Regions from separate parts of the Solibacillus sp. FSL W8-0474 genome, predicted to be linked through region 3. Evidence: riboswitches for the same ligand, from Rfam matches in the RefSeq annotation. Region 3 holds a riboswitch; each other region holds the start of a gene.

Region 1 (8,220 bases), 1.7 Mb from region 3:
TAATGGATGATCTTTCAATTCCTTATGAAAAGGCAGTTGAAAGTTTAGAGGATGTTAAGGCTGTATACTCTACATCGAGTTCAAATGTTTCACAAGTTCAAGTGGAATATGAATATGGCGTAGATATGGATGAAAAGAAACGTCAATTAGAGGCTGCTTTAGATGATATTGCACTTCCAGAAGGTGCTCAAGAGCCTTCTATTATGGCAATCAGTATGAATATGATGCCGGTTATTGCGTTATCATTAAGTAGTTCAGAAGAGGATATTGTCGAATTAACTTCTACGGTAGAACAAATTATCCTTCCAAAGTTAAACAAAATTGACGGTGTAGCATCAGCTACGGTTACTGGTCAACATTTGGAAGAGGTAGCCTTCACATATGATGAAGCAAAAATGAATGAATTAGGCCTAACAGAAGATTCTGTTAAGCAAATGGTTCAAGCAAGCGACTTAGCTGTTTCTTTAGGTTTATATAAATTTGAAGAAGGCGAGCAGGCTGTTGCAGTTGATGGTAAGTTCAAAACAGTGGAAGATTTAAAAGAAATGTTAATCCCTGTTACACCATCTGAAACAAATCCAGTACCGTTTGTGAAGCTAGGCGATATTGCTGAGATTGAAAAGGTTGGTAAAGTTCAATCGGTTTCTCGTACAAATGGTTCAAATGCTATTGCCATTCAAGTTATTAAAGGTCAGGATGCAAATACAGTAACAGTTGTAAATGCAGTAAAAGATTTAATTGAAGAAGAGCAGGAGTTAATTTCCGGTCTTCAAATCGATATTTCTTTAGACCAAGGTAAGCCAATTGAAGACTCTGTTTTCACAATGGTTGAAAAGGCAGTATTCGGGGGATTAATTGCGATTTTAATTATCCTATTATTCCTACGTGACTTTAAATCAACAATCATTTCGATTATTTCGATTCCAGTTTCAGTATTTATGGCATTAATGCTATTGCACTGGATGGATATTACATTAAATATTATGACGTTAGGTGCCATTACCGTTGCAATCGGTCGTGTAATTGATGACTCGATTGTTGTAGTGGAAAACATATACCGTCGTATGCACTTAAAAGAAGAAAAATTACAAGGCCGTGCATTAATTCGTGAAGCAACGATTGAAATGTTTAAGCCAATTATGTCTTCAACATTAGTAACAATTGCGGTATTCGCGCCATTAGTATTTGTAGGTGGTATGGTTGGAGAATTATTCGTACCATTCGCTCTTACAATGTCATTTGCATTAATCGCTTCATTAATCGTTGCGGTTACAATTGTACCGGCACTTTCTCACACATTATTCCGTAAGAAAATTTACGGTGAAAAATCTGAAAGTCAACATAAAGAGGTTGGTAAATTAGCATTAACTTATCGTGGCTTCTTAGAAAAATGTTTAAATCACAAATGGATTACTTCTATCATTGCGATTGTAATGTTAGTAGGTTCATTAGCATTAACGCCTTTAATCGGATTCAGCTTCATGGGTTCTCAAGAAGAGAAGGTAATGTATTTAACATACACACCTAAAACAGGTGAGTTAATGGAAGATACATTAGCGAACATTGAAGAAGTTGAACAGGAATTAATGAAACGAGAAGATATCGATATTTTACAATTATCGGTGAATACTGAACCTTCAACAGATGCAGCTTCAATGCTGACTGGCGGCGGTGCTGGCGGTGGTTTAATCTACGCGATTTTCGATCCGGATATGGATGATTTCCCTGGAGCGAAAAAAGAAGTAGAAGACTATATCTTCAACGTTGGCCAATCAGGTGAATGGAAAACTCAAAACTTCGCGATGGGTATGTCATCGAATGAAGTGAGCTATACATTATACAGTGAAGACTTAGATAAGTTAAACGAAGCTGTAGCTCAAGTGGAAGAAGTATTAGTGAATATCGACGGTCTGGATGAAGTTGAATCAAATGCTTCTGAGCCTTATGTAGAAAATGTCATAAAAGTAGATCAGCAAAACGTATTACAATACGGTTTAACTACTGGACAAATTTTAATGGCTTTACAAACAAATACAGCAAAAGAAGTGTTAACAACTGTTGAAAGTGATGGCAGTGACATTAATGTTGTTGTACAGCGTGAAGCTAGATCTGCAGCTGCTGACATTGATGAATTATTGGAAACACCAATTCAAACTGCAACAGGTCAATCGATGACTATCGGAGACATTGTAGAGCTTGAAGAAGGTACGACTTTAAATTCTTTATCTCGTCAAAAAGGTGAATACTTTGCGACAGTATCTGCAACAATTACTGACAAAGATATTTCAAAAGCAACATCTGCAGCGGATGAAAAAATTGCTGATTTAGAGCTACCTAAAGGTGTTACGACTGGTGTAGGTGGTGTTGCAGCTGATATGACTGAAACATTCACTCAGTTAGGTGTAGCGATGATTGCAGCGATTGCAATTGTATACTTCATCTTAGTTGTTACATTTGGTGAAGGTTTGGCACCATTTGCGATTTTATTCTCATTACCATTTACTGTAATCGGTTCTTGGATTGGATTATTCGCGACAGGTCAAACGATTTCTGTATCAGTTATGATGGGACTACTGATGTTAATCGGTATCGTTGTCACGAACGCAATCGTACTTGTAGACCGTATTATCCGTATGGAACATGAAGGTATGAATATGCGTGAAGCAATATTGGAAGCCGGGGCAACACGTTTACGACCAATTTTAATGACCGCGATTGCAACAATTGGTGCGATGTTACCAATGGCATTCGGTGGTGCTGGTGGCGGACTAATATCTCAGGACTTAGCCGTAACAGTAATTGGTGGTTTATTATCATCAACAGTACTAACTTTAATCATCGTTCCGATTGTATATGAAGTATTATCAAGAATGCTGAAGAAAAATCGTAAAGATGTAAAAGACAATTAATATGGGCGGCCTGTAGGAATAATATTCTTACAGGCCGTTTTTTATTGTACAGTTAAGGGTATAGAAGTTAAGTTTTATACACCTAAGTGGGAGGAATTTCATGGGAAAAATATTGCTTTTTAGTTTAATATTTTTTGCAGCAGCCATTATTAATCCAATGACTACAAATGCTGCTACAGAAAAGGTTGACCTTGGAAAATATCCGGTACAAGTGATTGCAAAAAAGAATATAGAATTGAAAGATAAAAATGGGGCTGTTATAAAAAAAGTAGCAAAAGGTGAGAAGCTTTTATTAACCGGGATACATGGTAAGCAAGGTATCGTAAAAAATTCGTCTAAAACCACTTTTCTTACTTTAACCGATGTCCACTATGACCAATTAGTCGACGGTTCGAAAGTTTTAACATTTGATGAGGTAGCCTCAAAGTTAAAGCTAATATCACAAATGTATCCTTCAATTACGAATTTACAGGAAATCGGACAATCAGTTGAAGGGCGTTCTCTCTATTCCATAAAGCTCGGAACTGGTAAAAAGGAAGTTTTATTCGATGCAGCTTTCCATGGTCGGGAACATATGACGACCAATGTGCTGATGGAAATGATTGATACATATTTAAAGGCTTACTTGAATGGTACGAAGATAGAAAAATATGATGTAAAAACGATATTAAGTGAGGTAAGTATTGTGTTTGTACCAATGGTTAACCCAGATGGTGTAACACTTTCACAAGGTGGAAAAGTGAAAACACCTATGGCCAAGTTAAGAGCGATGAATGGGAGCTCCAATTTTAATCGTTGGAAAGCAAATATAAATGGTGTCGATTTAAATCGTCAATTCAATGTGAACTGGCAATTAATAAAAATGACAAAGCCTTCGTTTAAAGAATATAAAGGTAAGGCGCCGAATACAGAGCCTGAAGCACTTGCAATGAAAAGACTGATTGATCGCGGCAATCATTTAGCCTATGTATCCTATCATTCTTCCGGTCAAATTATATATTGGAGTCGAGCGAAGACCGAATTTGCTCGTACTAAAAAGCTAGTAAAGGGAGTTTCCTCAATTACAGGCTATAAAATGATGCCCGTAACAACAAAAAACGAACCAATCGCAGCTTCTGAGGACTACTTCACAAAAGTTAAAGACCGACCTGCGATGACGGTTGAAATTGCACCATATGCCGGTGAAGCCTCGGTGCCACTAAAACGCTGGAACAATGTTTGGAAGCAAAATAAAACTGTCGGACTTTACGTAGCGAATGAAGCGAGAAAATGGTAGGCAGTAGGAAAAAATTTAAATTACCGTTGCATTTATTCAGAATTATCAGTAGACTAGTAGTAATTAAATGAATTTGCAGGGGGACACGTAAGTGTTGAGAAGGTAAAACCTGACCCTTAGAACCTGTTCCGTTAACACGGGCGTAGGGAGCAAAATGTACAAGCTAATAATCGTACGTGGCGCTCTCCATCTTTTTGGAGAGCTTTTCTTTTGCAAATTTTTTAATTGCGGGGGGACACAATTGTGTTGAGAAGGTTAAAACCTGACCCTTAGAACCTGACAGTTAATACTGGCGTAGGGAGCAATAAGTGCGTACATATGCACTTTTTTAGGCATCTCTACTTTTTGTAGAGGTGCCTTTTTTGCTTACGCCTCCAAGGAGGAAATAGGATGGATTTTTGTAAAGAAGTAAGAAAGCAAACGGAATATTATTGGGAGGCCAGTTTGAAGCATCCATTTGTACAAGGTATTGCTGATGGAACATTGGAGCTGGAAAAGTTTAAATTTTATATGCTGCAGGACGCCTATTATTTAAAGCATTATATGAAACTACTTGCAATGCTGGCGGCAAAAGTTAATGAAGATGAAGATGTAGCTTATTTCCTGGAAACCGCGAACTTTATACGGGAAGCAGAGTTAGAACTACACCGTTCGACTTTCAAAGAGTTGCACGTTACACCTGAAGAAATCAGAAATTTCCAACCAGCACCTGCAGCGTACAATTATGTTAGTCATATGTATCAAGCATTTTATACAGGGTCGATTGCCGACGCATACGCTGCGATACTACCTTGTCCGTGGTTATATCAGGAAATCGGGGCCGCATTAAGAAAAGCAACACCGGGTGTTAAGTTGTATCAACAGTGGATTGATTTATATGCTTCAGCTGAGATGGAAGAGACCATTGAAAAGCAAAAGGCGATGATGAATCGTTTTGCACAGATGCCAGGAAATGATGAACGTGAATTGACAGCCCATTTCAAGCGCAGTTGCTATTATGAATGGCAGTTTTGGGAAATGTCCTGGACTTGTCAGGATTGGCAACAGGAAGTGTATATGAATGAGCATGCTACGATTTTATAAGGGCATAGTTGTATGAAGTTAATGGCAGTAACAGATGATTGTCAGCCGATTTTAGCATTAGCGCAAAAAATTATTCAGATACAGCAAAGTGTGGATTATATACAAATACGTGAAAAGACAAAAACAATAAAAGAAGTGATAACTCTACTTGAATATTTGGATGCAGGAGAGGTTCCAAAAGAGAAAATAATCATAAATAGTCTTGTGGATATGGCCTTGTATAGCGATATTCCCACAGTACATTTACCCGAAATAGGGTTTTCTGTACAACAGGTGAAAGAGAAATTTCAGCATCTCAATATAGGGAAATCGGTTCATGATTATACAGGCGCAATGGAGGCAGAGCGGCAAGGGGCTGATTATGTTCTTTATGGACATTGCTTTGAAACAAACAGCAAAAAAGGAAAGGTTCCAAACGGTCTTTCACCTATCAATGAAATGAAAAAGAACTTAAAAATTCCCGTCTTCACGATTGGGGGAATTCATGTAGATCGAGTCCTGGCACTCCATGATGTAAATGCAGATGGGATTGCGGTTATGTCCGGGATTTTTTCGGCAACGCATCCGTTTGCAGCAGCGAACCAATACAGGGAGGCCATTAAAGATGCAAACAAGCTATGACGTAGTCGTAATTGGCGGAGGAATTATTGGAAGTGCAATTGCTTATTATTTAGCAAAGAATCAAGTTGAGGTGGCCGTGCTTGAGGAAAGTCGAATTGGACTAAAAGCGACAAGTGCAGCGGCGGGTATGCTTGGAGCACATTCGGAATATGAGGGCGATGGAAAGGACTTCTTCACTTTTGCGAGATACAGTCAGGCGCTCTATACGGAGTTAAAGGATGAACTATACGGTCTAAGTGGCATTGACATTGGCTGCAAAAAGGGAGGGATTTTAAAGCTGGCCTTTTCTGAACGTGACAAGAAAGCATTAAGGGCAATACTCACACTGCCCACTGTGAAATGGCTTGAGGCAAATGAAGTAAGAAATCTAGAACCCGATGTTTCCCCGTATATAATAGGGGCTGCCTATATTGAAGAGGATATTAGTGTAATGCCGTATCGTGTATGCCAGGCTTTTCTTAAAGGGGCACAAGTTTACGGTGCATCCATTTTTGAGCATACAAAGGTGTTAAAGGTTCAAAAGCAGCTGGATACTTTTCAAATAGATACAACACTAGGAATGTTCAAAGCAAAACGGGTTGTTATTGCTGCGGGTGTTTGGAGTAATCCATTTTTTCAGCAGCTAGGTGTAGAGCAGCAAATAACACCGGTCAAAGGGGAATGTATTGCTGTGGAAGGAAGAAGCACTTTTTTAAAACACACTATTTTTCATGATAAATACTATATCGTTCCTAGAAATAATGGGGAGCTAGTTATTGGAGCTACTATGGAGGAAAATGATTGGTCAGAACACGTAAGTCTAGATGGCATGGAAACATTGATTCAAAAAGCGAAGGAACTCTTTCCTGGAATTGGTCAGATGAAGATGAATGCTGCATGGTCGGGATTGCGTCCACAAACATTCGATCAAAAACCATTTATAGGCTTTCATCCACATGATGAATCGATATTATTTGCAACAGGACATTATAGAAACGGGGTTTTATTAGCACCAGCAACTGGTGAGATGATTGCGAGCTTTATATTAAATAGGACTGTGAAAAAAGAATGGGTCGAGGCTTTTCAGATCAATCGACCTAACAGGAGATGAGTAAGCGGTGTCTATTACAGTGAATGGTAGAAAGCAACTCGAGCTTTTTGAAAATGTTCAGCAATTACTGAAATATTATGGCTTAGAAAATCGAATTGTTGTCGTAGAAGTGAATCAGGAAATTGTCATGAAAGAAAGCTATGAAACGACGCGCTTATCAAAAGGTGATGTGGTAGAGATTGTTCATTTTGTTGGAGGAGGATGAAATATGTTAAAAATCGCAGATCGCACGTTTCAATCCAGACTGCTGTTAGGGACAGGGAAATATCCGTCGTTTGAGGTGCAGAAAAAAGCAGTAGAAATATCCCAGGCAGAAATTTTAACGTTTGCCGTAAGAAGAATGAATATTTTTTCAGAAGAGCAGCCTAACTTTTTGGAGCAGCTCGATTTGACGAAATATACGCTATTGCCGAATACAGCAGGGGCAAAAACTGCAGAGGAAGCAGTACGTATTGCTAAACTTGCTAGGGCATCCGGATTGTGTGACATGATTAAAGTCGAGGTCATTGGAGACTGGCATACATTGCTACCGGATCCCCTTGAAACTTTAAAGGCGTCAGAAATGCTTTTAGAAGATGGATTTATCGTTTTACCGTATACATCGGATGACGTCGTTCTAGCAAAACGACTTGAAAGATTGGGTGTTCATGCGATTATGCCAGGCGCCTCACCAATCGGCTCAGGCAAAGGGATTATTAATCCAATAAATTTAAAGTTTATTATAGAGCAATCAACTATACCGGTTATTGTAGATGCAGGGATTGGCTCGCCTAAAGATGCTGCCTATGCGATGGAGTTAGGGGCAGATGCGGTATTACTGAATACAGCTGTAGCTGGTGCAAAGGATCCTGTAAAAATGGCTGAGGCAATGAAGCTCGCGATAGATGCTGGCAGATTAGGATTTGAGGCAGGCAGAATAGAAGAAAAAGAGTATGCAACTCCAAGCAGCCCGACAGCAGGAATGGTGACGCTTTGAACAATCGTTATGCAAGACAATCCTTATTTTTAGGAGAAAATACGCAACAACGTATCCAGCAAGCAAAAGTCTTAATTATTGGGGCAGGTGCACTTGGCTCAGCGAGTTCTGAAATGCTGGCGAGAGCAGGAATTGGGCATTTGACGATTGTTGATAGAGACTATGTTGAATGGAGCAATTTGCAGCGCCAGCAGCTCTACGTCGAGACAGATGTCCATCGCAAATTACCAAAGGCTATCGCAGCTAAACAAAGACTGGAACAAAT
Region 2 (8,220 bases), 770 kb from region 3:
GATGACTAAGCAGTATATTGTATAAAAAAAGAAGCATCTCCATGATTGATTTGCTCAGTCATGGAGATGCTTCTATAAATAACTATTATTGTTTAATGAATTGTTGCGTCCAAATATTACCGTCCTTCACATACCCAACACCGATATGTGTAAAGTTTGCATTTAAAATATTTGCACGGTGACCTTCAGAATTCATCCAAGCTGTAACAACTTCCTGTGCTGTACGTTGACCTTTGGCGATATTCTCACCAGCTGCCTTATAGCTAATGCCTAGTGCTTTCAAACGATCAAATGGACTACCGTAAGTTGGACTTGTATGAGAGAAATAATTTTTATCTTTCATATCTTGTGATTTTTCACGTGCTGCCGCCATTAATGGTGCATGCGTTTGAAATGGTTGTAAACCGGCCTTTACACGCTCAGCATTTGTTAATTCTACAACTGCCGCTTCCATTGCATCTATGTCCGATGAATTAGATGCTACAGTGTTTGTTGGTTGTTTTGCAGGTGACTGAGTCGACGTTTGTGTTGTTTCAGTTGCTTTTGGTTGTTCTGGTGCTACTTCCTTCACTGGCGTTATTGGCTGTTCTGGTGTTGCTTCCTTCACTGGAGCTTTTGGTTGTTCTGGTGTTGCTTCCTTCACTGGAGCTTTTAGTTGTTCAACTGGCACCTCTTCAACAGTACCTTTTTCATTTTTATTGGAAACAGACTTTTTAACTTTTTTAATTTTAATTGAAATTTTTCCATCTTTAAAATGATCATTTTTAATCTCAATAAAGTTAAACACCGAGTTCCCATTATTAAAATATTTATTAGATGCTATCTTTTTATATTCATAATTTTGAGTAGATTTATATTGTGGTGTTACCTCTCCTCCAGTTGATGATGCTGCGTTAGCTGCTGGAGCTTGAGTAGCTAAAAGTGCAAATGCACAAAATGTGATAAAGCTTTTTTTCATTTTGTACGCCTCCTTTCGTACCCCTATCGTAAAATACTTTTTATTAAATTTTTTCACCTATAATTTGGTACGATACCCATTGCGAATTACGAATGCTATTAAAATGGTGTTTTGTGATATAAAAGTTGACCAATAGTTACCACTAACTCCGAAACTTTCATTCCATATGGTGTTGACAAAATTCTAATTCTCCGATTCTATACACCCATAAACAAAAAAGCAGAAGTTTCTCTTTGTGTGAGGAACTTCTACTATTAAAATTTTTAGTTATTTTTTAATCCATATTTACCAAAACCATCTGTACCTTCACCAATATAATGAATTTTACTATTTTCATCTAACACATCGACTGCTTTTTTCGACGATTCAAATACCACTTTCACGTTTTCTGGAAACGCAGCAAATTTCCAGTTACCATCTGCACTTGGATCAATTGTTTTTTCAGCTAAAATATAGTCGATAATTGCTTGACGGTTTTCATCTGGATATACTTCAACTGCAGTCGCGTTTCGTACACCTGGGAATGTTCCATTCGCACGATAGTTATTTGTCGCTACAATGAACTCCTGTGATAAATCGATCGGCTTTCCATCATATTGTAAGTTTACAATGCGGGAAGCCTTTTCATTAACTATATTTCCACTAGCATCATATTTGGCTGGTTGTGTTACATCAATTTCATAAGTGACGCCATCAATGACATCATAGTTATATGATCTGTACTCAGCATTAATTAGTTGTTGTTCATCTTCTTTATTTATATCGATTTGGTGGAATTGACCAGCAGACATTTCAAGCCATTCTTTCACATCAGCACCTGTCACTTTTAACATAGCTAATGTATTGTCATATAAATATAGGTCTGCAACATTCTTAATTGCCAACTCACCTTTTGGTACGAATGTGTAGTACTCTGGATCACTTCTCGTTCCTGCTTTAAATGGCGCACCCGCTGATAATACAGGTAGACTTTCAAATGGTGTTCCTTTAATTTTATCTTTTACATAAATCGCTTGGGCATTTGTTACGATTTGAATGGAAGGGTCATCCTGCACTTGTGAGAAATAACTATGTATATTTGCTGTAGTTGTTCCTACTGCCTGACGCACATAATCAATTGTCCCTTCATGGGCTTCTTTTACGCTTTCCACAACTGCACTGCTTACATTTTCATTATCTTTTGCAATTTCACGCACGGCACCTTTTCCTGAAATCACATCCCAAGACTCAGCTTTTTTCTCAAGCTCTAAATCAATTACTCCTAGATGGCTACCAAATTTACCTGCCATTACGATAGGTACACCGTTCATTGTTCCATTATCAATATCCACATTCGGTAAAGTGCTATCTACTTTTCCTGGGAATACATCATGGGCATGTCCTGTTATAACCGCATCTACATCGCTGATTTTTGTTAATAGATAGGATACATCTTCCTCACCGATTTCATGTGTATCATCACCCATACCTGAGTGCGACAGTACAACTACTACATCCGCGCCAGCTTTCTTCATCTCTGGAACGATTGTTTTTACCGCTTCTACAGAATCATCTACCGTTACTTTTCCTTCTAAATTTGCTTTATCCCATTTTAAAATTTGTGGAGGGACAATGCCTGTTACACCAATTTTAATCATCGTACTTTTTCCTGTAGAATCAAGTACTTCTTTTTCAATCATGACATACGGTTCATACATTATTTTCTTAGTTAAAGCATTTCGTACATTCGCATTAACATACGGGAATGGTGCATCATCTGTTACTTCATCAATAAATTCTAAACCGTAATTAAATTCATGATTGCCATAAGTCGCTGCATCATAATCTAGCGCAATCATTGATGCAATAGAAGGATGGACTTCTCCTTCTTTTAATTTTTTCACGGATTGAATGTAAGAGCCAAGAGGCGTTCCTTGAATGGCATCTCCATTATCAAATAATACCGTATTCGGGTTTTCCTCACGGGCTTTTTCGATGAGCAGCGCAGTTTTTGCCAAGCCTAAACTATTCGTTGGCGCATCTTTATAATAATCATAGTTCATAATATTAGTATGAATATCCGTCGTACCTAAAATGCGCAATGCCACGGTCGTATTTGCTTCAACTGGGTTATATTCCGCTAAAAACCGCTGCAGAATCTTTTGCATTTGCATTTTCGTGACAAACTCATTCGGTTTGATCGTCCCGTCTTCATAGCCTGTTAATAAGCCTAACTCTACTGCCTTTGCCATCTCTTGACGATTCCCAGATCCAATTTTATTCGCATCTTTAAATTGATTTAATACATTTTCGGAATATTGTTTTTCATCCTGTATACCCCTAGCTGCAATAAGGAAGGCATGTGTGCGTGTCAATTTTTCATTTGGTGCAAATTGTGTCGGTGTTTTACCTTTAATTAACTTTAGTTCCACAGCCTTTTCAATATATGGCTTCAGTGAATCGGGTACGTCCTTAAATTTAACGGATTGTCCAGAACCTACTTCTACCCCTAATGCATCAATGACTGCCTTCACAAAATCTCCGCGTGTCATTTCTTCATTGTTGGAAGTAGATGCCGCTGATACCCCAGCCATTCCACTAGTTAAAAGTGTTAATGTAAGGGCCGAAGCAGAAAGTTTTTTCCACATTTTTTTCACTCCTATTATCTAAATTGTTCAACAAGTCCATCATACTAAATTGCCAGAATAGTAGAAAAGAGCAAATTGATACATTACTATATCTAGGCAAGTAGTACTTTTTGAGAGTTAAAAAAATGCCACAAGCTATTCACTTCAAGAAACGGGTACAATTTACTCAATAAATTAATTAAATTACTTGCACATCGAAAATTCCTCGGTGCTCCTGGTAGGCAAAATGGTTTGTAGGACCAAATCCATGACCAATATTCAGTGGGTAACGAATTGCTAATTGGACAAACTTTTTTGCTTCAATGATCGCTGTTTTTAATGGCTTCCCCTTCGCAATTTCTGCAGTAATTGCTGCTGAAAATGTACATCCTGTTCCATGTGTATGAATTGTTTTCAGTCTTTCTGTTTTCATTTTAAAAGGCTTTTCCCCTCGAATAAACACCGTGTCAATCGCATGCTTACCCGCTAAATGACCACCTTTTATCACTACACATTGCATACCTAAATTTAATAAATATTCCCCTGCAAGCTCTATTTCCTCCTCGGTTTTGATCGTTAGCCCGGTCAATACTTCTGCTTCGGGTATATTCGGTGTACAAACCGTAGCAACCGGAAGTAGTTTTTCCTTTAAAGCTATTGTTGCTTGCTCTTTCAGTAAGCTAGCACCGCCTTTTGCAATCATTACTGGATCTACAATAAGTGGTATTTCTTTAGATTCCAATACCGAGACAATTGTTTCTACGATCTCTGCATTAAACAGCATACCTGTTTTAACAGCTTTTAAATCAAAATCATCGATTACTGCATTTAATTGATCCTTTACAAAATCAGCAGTAGCAGGATAGATTCCATGCACCCCTTTTGTATTTTGAGCCGTTAAAGCTGTAATCACTGATGTACCGAATACTCGAAGCTCTTGAAAGGTTTTTAAATCAGCTTGGATGCCAGCCCCGCCCCCACTATCGGATCCTGCTATAGTACATGCAATCATTTTTACCACTCCTAATAAAAATATTATTAAGTGACACTGCAAAAGAAAGACCCCACGTAAAATACGCGGGGTCTTAGTAAGTACATATGTATAATTGTACTTTGCTCCCTACGTCCGTATTAACGGTCAGGTTCTAAGGGTCAGGTTTTAACCTTCTCAACACAAATGTGTCCCCCTGCAAATGCATTTAATTACGTCGAGTGTATCAGAATAAAATTTACATAGCAAGTAAATGGTAAATTTTCAGATTCATAATATACTTTCTAATGCGAAGTACAATTGTAAATTGCCACATCACTTATAAAAACTCAGATGAGCTATAAGCATTTCATCTGAGTTTTTATTTATTCCTATTTTATTTCTTAACGACATTAAAGTTTGAACCGATAAGTTGCCAGTTTTGGGGGAAAGGTAAACCAAGTTTCCAGTAACCGACACCCCGTAAATTCAGTCTTTTTACTAGATTAAATTTTGCCTGAATGGAACGTGCATCTTCAAACCATACAATATGTGAACGTCCTTGCTCATCATAATAGTTAAAGTAAGGTGCCTGTGCGGTATAGTCATATTGAATGGCTGCATTATAACGTTTGGCTATTTCAATTGCACGCTGTGGACTTAATGCTTCTGCATATTCTCCCCCTTGCACAAAAGGTAACGTCCAATCATACCCATACAAATTTTGCCCAAGTAAAATTTTATTTGCCGGAATTTCCGTTAAAGCATATTGAACTACTTGTTCAACTTGAGGGAGCGGGGAGACAGCCAGAGGAGGTCCTGCTGAATACCCCCACTCATATGTCATTAGCATAACAAAATCTACTATTTCCCCATGAGCTCTATAATCATGACCGACCGTCCATTCACCTGGCTGATTCGCACTCGATTTTGGCGCCAGTGCTGTGGAAACTGTATAACCTTCAGCATGCATACGCTCTACCGCGCTTCTCAAGAAATTATTATAGGCTTCCCTTTGGTCACCTGGTATTCTCTCAAAATCAAAATGGATATCCGAAACATTCCCAATTCTTTTTGCTTCTGCAATAATATTGTCAAAAAGTAAGTTTTGTACTGCTTTACTTTGAAAAATATCACGTGCTAGCTCACTACTGAACTGATAATCTTCTAAATTCGTTATCGCCATTGCAATACTCGCATTATTTTCTGCCGCCAAACTAGGTAATGGTTCAATTACTGGTGCCTTTAATGAACCATCCCGTCCTGCTTCATAGCTGAATAGGGCTAAATACGTTAAATAGGGACTCGTTTCACGAACTTGATTTACTAGTAGCTCACTTACTTCGTCGCCTCTTGGTTCAACATAAGCAAAAATTTCAGCAGATGTTTTCGCAGCGGGTGGAATATATAAACGTGTTCCTATCATTAATAACGCGTTAGGAGATAAACCATTTACTTGTGCAAGTGTCAAATAATTCACGTTAAAACGTTGTCCTATTGACCATAAGCTATCCCCTGGTTGAACAATATAATATTGACCATTTACTGGAACCACAAGCGCTTGCCCTACAACTAAGCGATTAGGCTCAGGAATTTGATTGGCATCTACAATATTCTGTATCGTCGTTCCATAAGCTTGCGCAATTCCCCATAGCGATTCTCCTGGCTGTACAACATGAATTTGAATTGTCGGTCCTCCTTTTTCTATATACTAATTTATGAACTTAATGCTCTATTAATGCGAGAGAAAAAGTCATAAATGAATAAGAGCACTTTTTGAAATAATTTTTATACAAAACTAATTAAGATATGCGCAACGTAGCAAACTTTTTCATACTATAAATGTGAGGTGAAAAAATGCCAAGAGTTAAGTACCGCGATGCAGATGTCGATTTGATGGCAAGAATGATGCGAGCTGAGGCTGAAGGTGAAGGCAAGCAAGGGATGTTATATGTTGGGAATGTAATTGTAAATCGAGTTGTTGCGGATTGTTTAGACTTTAGAGACGTCAGAACAGTAGAGCAGGTTATTTTTCAAGTTCAGGGAAATAACTATTCTTTTGAAGCAGTTCAAAAAGGAAATATGTTTTATCAGCGCGCAAGACCTACTGAACAACGTTTGGCAAGGCAAACATTAGATTTTTGGAGAGACCATCCAGCAAAATATGCCCTCTGGTATTTTAATCCTTCAGGGGAATGTCCTCCTACATGGTATGGGCAACCATTTACAGGGCAATTTAAACAACATTGTTTTTACGAGCCTGTAGCCGGAACATGTGAAAGTGTATATATGGGATAGTTTTACCTTTCTCCATATTATTAAAGAGCCTTTAATTAAGGCTCTTTTTTATTTGAAAAGAAAATCAAGATTAACTATTTTTTGTTGGACTGCTGATTTTTGTCATGATTTGTTTTATTGTTTTTATTTTTTAGTTTGGAATCAAATTCTTCTGCAAATTCAGCTACATTGTCTTCTGGATTTCGATCATGACTTGTTTTGTTATGATGCAGTTCTTTATAAGTAGCAAAAGGATTATGTGTTCTTTCATTCAATGTCTTTTTGTTGTTTTTGCTCATTTTCTCCACCTCCTACTGATTTAATGTGCTCAGTATTGGGGGTTTTATGCCTTTTTCCATCTTCGTTTACTTCCTTACTTTTTGTGATAAAAAACTGATCTCATGCCATATTAAGAAGGAATCCAATCGAAAGGAGAATACGAAATGGGCAGAGACGACAGCACAAGCAAAGGAACTAATAAGAGGTCGTTACCTCAAACACCTAAGAATGAAAAAATTGCTCCAAACAAAATGAGAGAAGAAATCGCAAATGAATTAAATGAACTACATCGCCTTGTAGAAAAGGGTAAAAGTAACGCTGCAAAAAATTATAAGTAAAAAGTAAAAGGACCTTCACAACAGAATACTACTGTTGGTGAAGGCCTGATTTACTTCTTAACAAAGGTTAGAACTGTTTAGCTTTCGCATTAATTCTCAATATTTGGTTTTGCAGAGTAACCTCTGTTTGACCATTAACCTGAGATTTCTGATGCTTATTTCTTGTCCAGTTTTGGTGGATTTTTTGAGATTTCGGATCTAATGCACCCTTTTTGCTCATTCGTTCCGCCTCCCTATGTTTAAAGTGAAATCCAAATTAGTATGGTACGAATTACTTCATTTATTCTTAAAGCAAAGTCCTTTTTGAATTCATTTACTGGCAATTTTTTTGACGGATGGATTACTCGTCAGGATCAATACTAACAGTGAAAACAGTCCCGAAGACGGAAAGGATGAGGAACAGTGGCTAAAAAAAGTTCAGGCACACCTAGCTGGAAACAAAATCACCCGATTAGTTTACTATCCAACTCAGTTGAAAGAACAGAGCGAGCAGTAAAACAGGCAATGTCCCACCCAGAAGAATTTGCAGTAGAACATGCATTCAATTCATTGGAGCGTACCGAAAATGCACTTGCCAATGCAGAACAAAAACAGGAACATATGGATATTGTTGAGCAAAATAAATCCAAACTAGATGAACTAAAGCAAAACATCCTGGAAATTGATGAAAACTTAAATTCATAAAAGTATCCCCCCGTTCCATCACAAGTGGTAACGGGGGGATTTCATTTACATATAAAGTGCACTTAAGAAAATCCCTAATGCTTCTTCATAAATTTCACCAAACTGGCT
Region 3 (8,220 bases):
GGCAATCGTTTTATTGAATAGAGCGAAATATGACCAATCAGTCTACCTGTTTCATTATGGAAGATCCCAAACGAAAACTCTCTATTTGTTTGCAAAAGATGCATGCTTTCCATTATTTTCTTGTACTGTGTCTCTTCTGTATAAAATTCATCCCGATGTAACGGCTCGTATGTTGACCAATAAAATTTATTATCCACTAATAGCTTAGTCAATGCTCTTGCATCAGACAGTGTAAATGTACGCAATGAACATTGTTGCCCAATAAGTTGAACCATTGGACCCTCCTTCTTTCGAAATAGCTTGATTAAGCTTTTCATTTAACTCACCTACATTTCACAGCCAAACTTACTTATCTGTTTTTGATTTTTTCTTTTTTGGCTTTGGCTGTATTTCTATAAATTCAGGTTTTTCACTATCTGCCGCAAGTACCTTATGTTTTTCAAAAACATTGGTAAGCTGAAGACCTCGTTTAGTAATTTGTGTTTCGATTTGAGCAACCGCTTCTTTTAGCACTTGTACTCGAGCATAAAATTTATCGTTGCCAGGGATTAAACACCAAGGGGCATTTTCTGTATTTGTTTTAGCAAACATTTCATCTGCCGCTTCCATATATAAATGGAACTTTTCACGATTTCGCCAATCTTCATCTGTGAGTTTCCATGATTTATATGGGTCTGCCGCTCTTTCCATAAAGCGCTTCAATTGCTCATCCGCATCAATATGAACCCAGAACTTAACTATAATATAATCTTCATCCGTTAATTGCTTTTCAAAGTCATTTATTTCGTTATAAGCACGCTTCCATTCATGTTCTTTTGCAAAGCCTTCAATGCGTTCCACTAATACACGACCATACCAAGAACGGTCAAAGATGGCAATCTGGCCATGCTGAGGCAGCTTCCGCCAAAAACGGTGCATATAGTGATAACGCTTTTCGTGTGGCTGTGGCGCGGAAATTGGTGAAACGATTAAACCACGTGGATCAATGTGTTCTGTTAATCGCTTTATTGCGCCCCCTTTGCCTGCTGCATCCATGCCTTCAAATACGAAGATGAGACCGATTTTATTGTTGTATAAAAATTGCTGTATATTAAGCATTTCATACTGCAACTCTTTCAATTGCTTTTTGTAGAGCTTCTTATCCAATTTTAATGTCAGATCCAGATCGTTTAGGTTTTGCATTCAACGGCCCCCTCTATTGCGAATCATTATATATATTTTACTTGAAAGTGTTTAGAAATGGTAATTGTTGCTGTAATTTATTTGAATCGTTTGATTATTTTATGTTAATCTAATCTCCCTATAGAACAAAAGTAAAAAACGTGGCCGCATTATATGCTTCCACGTTTTTTAATTAGTCTTCTAATGTTGTTAAAATAATTGGTTTATCTTTCGTTACAATAATCGAATGTTCTATTTGTGCAACTAATGATTTATCCGGAGTAATAAATGTCCAACCATCTCCGGATTCAACAATATGCTCTGCCTTTGCAGAAATGAACGGCTCTACTGCTAAAACCATCCCTTCTTTCATAATTGTTGTATCCCAAGCATCATAATAGTTTAATACGTGGTTAGGCTCTTCATGCAATGATTTACCTAAACCATGACCTGTTAAGTTCATAATTACCGTTAGGCCGTGATCACGCGCTTCACGCTCAACTGCCTTACCAATTTGATTTAATTTTGAACCTGCTTTAATTTTTGTCATTGCACGTTCAAATGCAGATTTTGCTACAGCACAAAGTTTTTCCTTATCTTCATAGCCTTTTCCAACAACAAAGGAAATTCCTGTATCTGCAAAATATCCATTTAAAGAACCTGATACGTCGATATTGACGATATCTCCTTCTTGAATCACTTTATTACCTGGAATACCATGTGCCACTTCATGATTCACCGAAATGCAAGTATAGCCTGGGAAGTCATATTCACCTTTTGGGCCTGAAATAGCGCCAGCATCAGCAAACATACGTCCTGCAATTTCATCCAATTCTTTTGTCGTCACGCCAGGTACTGTCGCAGCTTTCATCGCTTCACGAATTTCAGCACAAATACGTCCTATTTTTTTAAACGCTTGGATTTCTTCTTGAGTTGTAACAATCATGTGTAACTTCCTTCCTCTTAAACAATGTCTACCCTTAACTATAACATACTTAAAATCGGTTGTAAGTGTTCATTGTTTTTTTAAATGATGTGTTTAAATACAGGAATTATGTGCAAAAATGATATATAGATTAATGTACATTTATAATAAAAAACAAACTAGATTTGAAGTGTGGAAATCCGCACTGCAAACCTAGTTCTATTATAATAATTTAATTTATTGTACTTTTTGCAATAAACGTGGTGCAGAAGTGAATAACAGAACGGCAATAATAGCTGTAATAATTGTTGCTGGCAGCATGTAGGAACCGTTGTAGAGAATTGAATATGTCCATACATTATCGTCGCCTGCAAATTCCTTAAAGAAGACAACTCCGGCAAGTAAGTGGCAAACGAATCGTAAAGCTCCACCTAATAACGTACCTATTATAATATAGAGTGCCATCTTTGTTTTATGGAGTGACTGTGTTGCTTGCAATAAAGGCTTTCTTATAACTGCGGCTAAACCTACTACAGTAAAAGCAAGACCATAATCCAGAATTGCCTGAAGCCAGTGGACGATATACGCTCCAAACATCATTTGCATTATTCCAATTAGTAGGCCAGTTGCAAGACCTGCTGTTAGCCCCCAACGAATTGCCATTAAAATAATAGGAACCATTACAAAGCTGATCGATCCACCTTGTGCCCACATTTTAAATGATATTTGATCCAACACCAGTCCGACGGCAGCGAAAATCGCTATTTCCACCATCATAAGTAATCTTTTTTTGTCCATAACAATGCTCCTTTCTTTTTTCCGATGTAACAGAAGTGAAGAAGGAATAGAAATTCATCTGCAAAAATAAAAAACGATAATCAGGACAAAAGCCTGACTATCGTTTGAACAGTCGGTTTCTATCCACATCCCTACGCAAGTGCTAACTTACAGGTTCAAAGAGTCAGTGCAGTTACGTGCACAATCTCAGCCGACTTACTCGGCTCCCCTTGTGGTACATCTAAATAATTATTGTTTGAACAAACTTATTGTATCGAATAATTTTCCAACTTTCAACAGCCGATTTTTTTGAAACTAAATTCCAGACAGATGCGTATACAAACAAAGGAGTGAATGAAATGAATCAATCAAAAGGTTTGAGTGCTTTAAGCTATTTAAGCTTTTATTTTGCACCGTCTATCTTGCCGTTTATTATATATATAGTTTCAAAAGATGATTTTGTAAGGGCGCACTCCAAAAAGGCTTTTATTACACAGTTTATCCCGATTGCTTTTGGTATTTTGTATATTATTTACTTTTTCGTTTCACTTTTTTTAACGCATGAAACGTTGACTATGCAAGATTTCTTTGTCAGTTCACATTTTATTGCCATTGTAGTTTTAGTTATTATGGTTTCAATAGTAGGGATTTGGAATTTAGTGAAAGCTATTAAAGTTCTACGTTAATGTTTATGAAAGCTTCATAATTGGGTATATTTCTTATACGAAATGATATTCGTTAAGGAGTGAACACTTATGAAAATTAACAAACTTGTTAAAACAGCAATTAAGTATGGTCCAATACTTTATCCAATTATAAAGAAAATGATGGATAAAAAATCTACTCCACAACCCGCAACTGCTACACGCCGAGCAACAAAACGCTAACGTAAAAAGACATTTCACCCTGTCATTCGAGTGAAATGTCTTTTTTTGATAACATTTATTTAATAATAATTTCCGTTTTACTATAGCCTTCTTTTAGCTTTTGTACTTGTAAAATAGCCGGCATAGCTGCTTTAAGTTCGGCAACATGTGAAATTACCCCAATTAGTCGTCCTGTCTGCTGTAGGTCGATTAATATATCTATAGCCCGGCGCAACGCCTCTTCATCCAATGTACCGAAGCCTTCATCGATGAACATCGTATCAATATGCACACTGCCTTGAACACTTTGGATAACATCTGCCATTCCTAAAGCTAATGAAAGTGATGCATTGAACTTCTCACCGCCGGACAATGTTTTTACATCGCGTGTTTGCCCTGTATTACTATCATATACATCAATACTTAACCCGCTTTGAGCATTTCCTTCCTTGCGACCCGTTGACTTTAAAAAGTATTGACCATTTGATAAAACTCGAAGTCTCTCGTTTGCAGCATGTGTTACTTTTTCTAAATAACCTATTTGCGCGAATCGCTCAAAAGAAATTTTCGCTTCATTCTGTCCACGAATTAAATCATAAACATGTTCAACTTGCATTAATTTTTCTTTATAATCTTCTATTTGTCGAGCTGACTTTTCAAGCTTTTCTAAAGTTTCCCCACACTGCAATGTGTAAGAATGAACTAACTTCATTTCTGAATATTGTGCTTCTACTTGCTCTGTAAGAAGCGTAATTTGTTGCTCAAAAGCTTTTAAGTCCACCAATTCTTTTCCTTCTAGCATTTGATGTTCTTCTGCAATTTGCACTGTTAAAGTATGAAAACTTTGCTTATAGTTATCTAAAGTTTCCTGAATTTGCTGTTGAACATGCAATGGAAGCAGTGCTTGCTTATATGCTTCTAAATGGAAGCCTTCTTGTATGAGTATAGACTCAAATGAAGCTTGCGCTATTTTATTTTCCTGTTGTTTGTCTGTTAAATTATTCATTGCATGTTGATAATTAACTTCACAAGACTTTTCTTCTAATTGGATATTTTGCAATGCTTCCAACGCTTTTTGTATTGTATTTTTCAAATGATGATACTTTTGCTGAAGGCTTGTCAATGCTTCTGTAACTTGTTGAACCGTAGAAAATTGCGGCAGTAAAGACTTTTCACTTTGCTCAAGCTTTCCCTTCTCTTGTGCATATTGTTGATCAATTTCCGATACATATTGCTGCCCTTTTTCAATCCGACCTTGAAGCACTTCTTTGTTTTCCAATAGCTGTTCCAACTTTTTCTTTTCTTTTACTAGTTGCGCTTGTTGCTGTTTTTGCATCGATAATTGATTCGTCAATATAGATAGTTGCTGCTCGTATTCGTCAAGAGATGAAGGGTCAATTTTCAGCTGTTGAAGTATCATCTGTTTTTCATTTAATGCCGCTTGTTCTACCTCCAATTTCGAACTTATTTGATAAAAGTTCTGCAGTGCATTGTCACTTTCACGGCGTAATACGGTCAATTCATTATCGTCGACATCCATTGCTTCACTGCTATGGATCGCTGGATGCTCTGTGCTTCCGCATACAGGACACGCTTCCCCATGTTGAAGAGATGTAGCGAGAAATGCAGCATGATTACTGCGTATCTGTTGTTCCAACTTCTTTAATTTATCCTGGGAATGATTTGCAATTTGTTGTTTTTCAGCCAGTGTTTTCGTTAATGCCACTACGTTAGATTGGAGCTTTAAAGTTTCTTTCGCAAGCTCAATTTTCTTAGTCATCATTGCATGTGCTTCAAACGTTTCCTGGTACGAAGCCACTTTTTGTTCCAGGTCATTTATAATTGTACGCTGCTCCTGATGCTGTTCTTTTAATGCACTATCTTCTTTTAGAAGCTTTTCAAACAATTGTTTTGCGTTATTTTGATTTTCCTCTATTTTTAAAACGGATTTCCGCTGGTCATCTATCGATTGATAAATCGGTAATAGCTGTTCTAACTGTGAAATAGTTTTTGAATACTCATCCAATAAAGGTTCATGTTGCTTTTGTTCTTCATAATATTTCAATGCATTTTGAAGCTGCAACTTTACCTGTTCAAAATCCTTTTTTGCACGTTGTAATGCTACTTCTGCTTTTTCAAGCTGAAACTTCACTTTCTCATGTTCACGCTCTATAGGTTCAATATGTGTTGCTTTCTTTGCAAGCTCAAGACGCTGTTTCTCGTTTTCCATAGTTTGTTCCTGCTGCAGGAGCTCTGCAAGTTTTGTTTTTCTTAATAAGTATTTTTCAATACGCTCATTTAATAGCTTTTGTTCACTATACGTTTCATTTAATTGCTGTAATTGTAATTTGGATTTCTCATATTCCGTTTTTAATGTTCTGCAATGTTCTTCATAATATTGCTGTTCCAATAATAAGGCTTGCTTTACTTGATATAGATTTATCACATCTTGATTTACCGCTGAAAATAGCTCTGATTCTCTATTAGGTAGGCGCGATAGAATTTCATGAATGGTATTGTCTTGCTGCATAATTGATTGATCATATAGCTTTTCGGCAGACTTTTTTTTCTCACGCAAAAGCTCAACCATTTTTGTAAATCGTTCTGTTTTGAATATTTTACGGAAGATTTCTTCTTTATGTTTCGATTCGGATGTCAATAGTTTCTGAAATTCTCCTTGTGGGAGCATCACAATCTGATTGAATTGAGATTGGGTTAAGCCAATCAGCTCTTCTATTTTCGCTTGAATTAGCTTTACTTGAAACTTTTCTACAGCCGGAACTTCTACGCCACCCGTAATTTCAAAAAACTCCCGTTTCGCACTCGTCCCATTATGACCAAATTTTCGCCAAATCCGATATAAACGTCCGCGCACTTCAAATTCAAGCTCAACTTCAGTATCAATCGTCTCATCGGCAAAATCACTACGTAAAAAAAGAGACTTTTCACGGTCTTCCCCACTGCCTGAATCATAAAGGGCAAATGTTATCGCATCAAAAATAGTCGTTTTTCCCGCACCAGTAGCCCCTGAAACGACAAATATTCCATGCTCATGAAGTTTCGTAAAGTCGATAACTTCCTTTGTTTGATATGGTCCAAATGCTGTCATCGATAATTTAATAGGCTTCATCGTTACAGCACCTCCTGTAATTCTCGTTCATTATCGATCAGTTGCTGAAGAATGTCTGTATAAATTGCTTTAGTTTCCTCACTTAGATGCTTACCAGTCATTTCTGTGTAAAACAGCTCAAACAATTCCGAATCATTCATTTGTACACGGTTTAAAGTATCCGCCTGCTGCTCAAGCTTTTCATAAACGACCGTTCTTTCAATATGCAAAGCATTCGGATAAACAGTACGAACAAGTTCAGCGGCCCCTTTAACAAAACTTTCATCCTGCAACTTTACGAAAACGTAATCATCATTTTTATCATGTTGTAAAATATCATCAAGTAGTCCTGAAACAATGCGCATATCCCGAATCGGCGTCAGCAACTTTTTTTCCACAGCTACGGAGCCATCTTCTTTCAGGTCAACTATTAAAAAACCTTTTTTATGTGTTACTTCAGATTCGGAGTATTTTAGTGGTGATCCTGCATACTGTATTTTTTCATTTGCCACAAAATGCGCCTGATGTAAATGTCCCAGCGCTGTATAGCAAAATGGTTCAAACAATGCTGAGTCAATGCACTCTGTACCACCTATCGTCAATTTACGTTCTGAATCGCTTGTATTTTGTTCGGGCATCCCATCTTTTGTAACAAAGGCATGTCCAACAATAATATTGCGTTTTTCCGGATCAACTGTTAACTTAATTTCTTCAATAATCCGTGCCATTGCCCCTTCATGGGTCGTAATCGATTCATCACCAAAAATATTTCGTACAATTGAAGGCTCTGCAAAGGGAACTAAATAAAAATGCACTTCCCCATACTCATCATGCATAATAACCGGTTCAAAGTAATTTTCAAGATGACCGACAATATGCAATCCACTTGCCTTCATTAAATCACTACCAAAGTTTAAACGTGTAGCGCTATCATGATTTCCAGCAATTGCGACAATCGGTGTTTTTTCATCGATTAATATTTGTTTAAAAGTTTTATTTAAAAGCTGAATTGCATCAGTAGGTGGTACTGATCGGTCATATAAATCTCCCGCTATAATGACTACGTCTGGCTTTTCTGTTCTTATTTCCTCGATGAACTGTTCGATTACATATTGCTGATCTTCCGTCATTGATACACCTTGTACGAGCTTTCCTAAATGCCAATCTGCTGTATGAAATATCTTCATGAATAACGCCTCCTATTTTATTTACTATAAGTGTACATGACTAAAATTAAAAAAACCACACTATACGAACGAATATTCGTACAGTGTGGTTATACTTATTATTAATAATTTGCTGTCATTTTTCCAGCTGAAATTTCTTCCATATAGTGACACGCAGCTTCATGTGTATCTTTCATAATGGCAGATGTACGTAAA

The links. Region 3 has a riboswitch for thiamine pyrophosphate ahead of thiT (energy-coupled thiamine transporter ThiT). Riboswitches for the same ligand answer to the same signal wherever they lie in the genome.
Region 1: linked by a shared signal. The riboswitch ahead of tenA (thiaminase II) and the one ahead of thiT (energy-coupled thiamine transporter ThiT) in region 3 are both predicted to bind thiamine pyrophosphate.
Region 2: linked by a shared signal. The riboswitch ahead of thiD (bifunctional hydroxymethylpyrimidine kinase/phosphomethylpyrimidine kinase) and the one ahead of thiT (energy-coupled thiamine transporter ThiT) in region 3 are both predicted to bind thiamine pyrophosphate.

Annotation. Positions count from the first base shown of each region.
Region 1 is NZ_JBBOQJ010000001.1:1,822,910-1,831,129, forward strand. It holds gene NYE67_RS08920 (efflux RND transporter permease subunit) at 1-2,909, shown strand, start outside; gene NYE67_RS08925 (M14 family zinc carboxypeptidase) at 3,010-4,185, shown strand; TPP riboswitch at 4,253-4,351, shown strand; TPP riboswitch at 4,405-4,503, shown strand; gene tenA (thiaminase II) at 4,576-5,268, shown strand; gene NYE67_RS08935 (thiamine phosphate synthase) at 5,281-5,889, shown strand; gene thiO (glycine oxidase ThiO) at 5,873-6,979, shown strand; gene thiS (sulfur carrier protein ThiS) at 6,987-7,184, shown strand; gene NYE67_RS08950 (thiazole synthase) at 7,188-7,955, shown strand; gene NYE67_RS08955 (ThiF family adenylyltransferase) at 7,952-8,220, shown strand, end outside.
Region 2 is NZ_JBBOQJ010000001.1:2,706,081-2,714,300, forward strand. It holds gene NYE67_RS13640 (CAP domain-containing protein) at 86-958, opposite strand; gene NYE67_RS13645 (bifunctional 2',3'-cyclic-nucleotide 2'-phosphodiesterase/3'-nucleotidase) at 1,222-3,585, opposite strand; gene thiD (bifunctional hydroxymethylpyrimidine kinase/phosphomethylpyrimidine kinase) at 3,764-4,576, opposite strand; TPP riboswitch at 4,665-4,763, opposite strand; gene NYE67_RS13655 (glycoside hydrolase family 18 protein) at 4,932-6,221, opposite strand; gene NYE67_RS13660 (cell wall hydrolase) at 6,392-6,832, shown strand; gene NYE67_RS13665 (hypothetical protein) at 6,907-7,110, opposite strand; gene NYE67_RS13670 (hypothetical protein) at 7,255-7,428, shown strand; gene NYE67_RS13675 (YpzG family protein) at 7,496-7,648, opposite strand; gene NYE67_RS13680 (hypothetical protein) at 7,831-8,112, shown strand; gene NYE67_RS13685 (M14 family metallopeptidase) at 8,158-8,220, opposite strand, start outside.
Region 3 is NZ_JBBOQJ010000001.1:3,477,288-3,485,507, forward strand. It holds gene NYE67_RS17710 (GNAT family N-acetyltransferase) at 1-275, opposite strand, end outside; gene NYE67_RS17715 (polyphosphate kinase 2 family protein) at 346-1,182, opposite strand; gene map (type I methionyl aminopeptidase) at 1,355-2,107, opposite strand; gene thiT (energy-coupled thiamine transporter ThiT) at 2,324-2,884, opposite strand; TPP riboswitch at 2,996-3,104, opposite strand; gene NYE67_RS17730 (DUF4870 domain-containing protein) at 3,223-3,549, shown strand; gene NYE67_RS17735 (hypothetical protein) at 3,619-3,750, shown strand; gene NYE67_RS17740 (SMC family ATPase) at 3,806-6,859, opposite strand; gene NYE67_RS17745 (exonuclease SbcCD subunit D) at 6,862-8,025, opposite strand; gene NYE67_RS17750 (ABC transporter ATP-binding protein) at 8,127-8,220, opposite strand, start outside.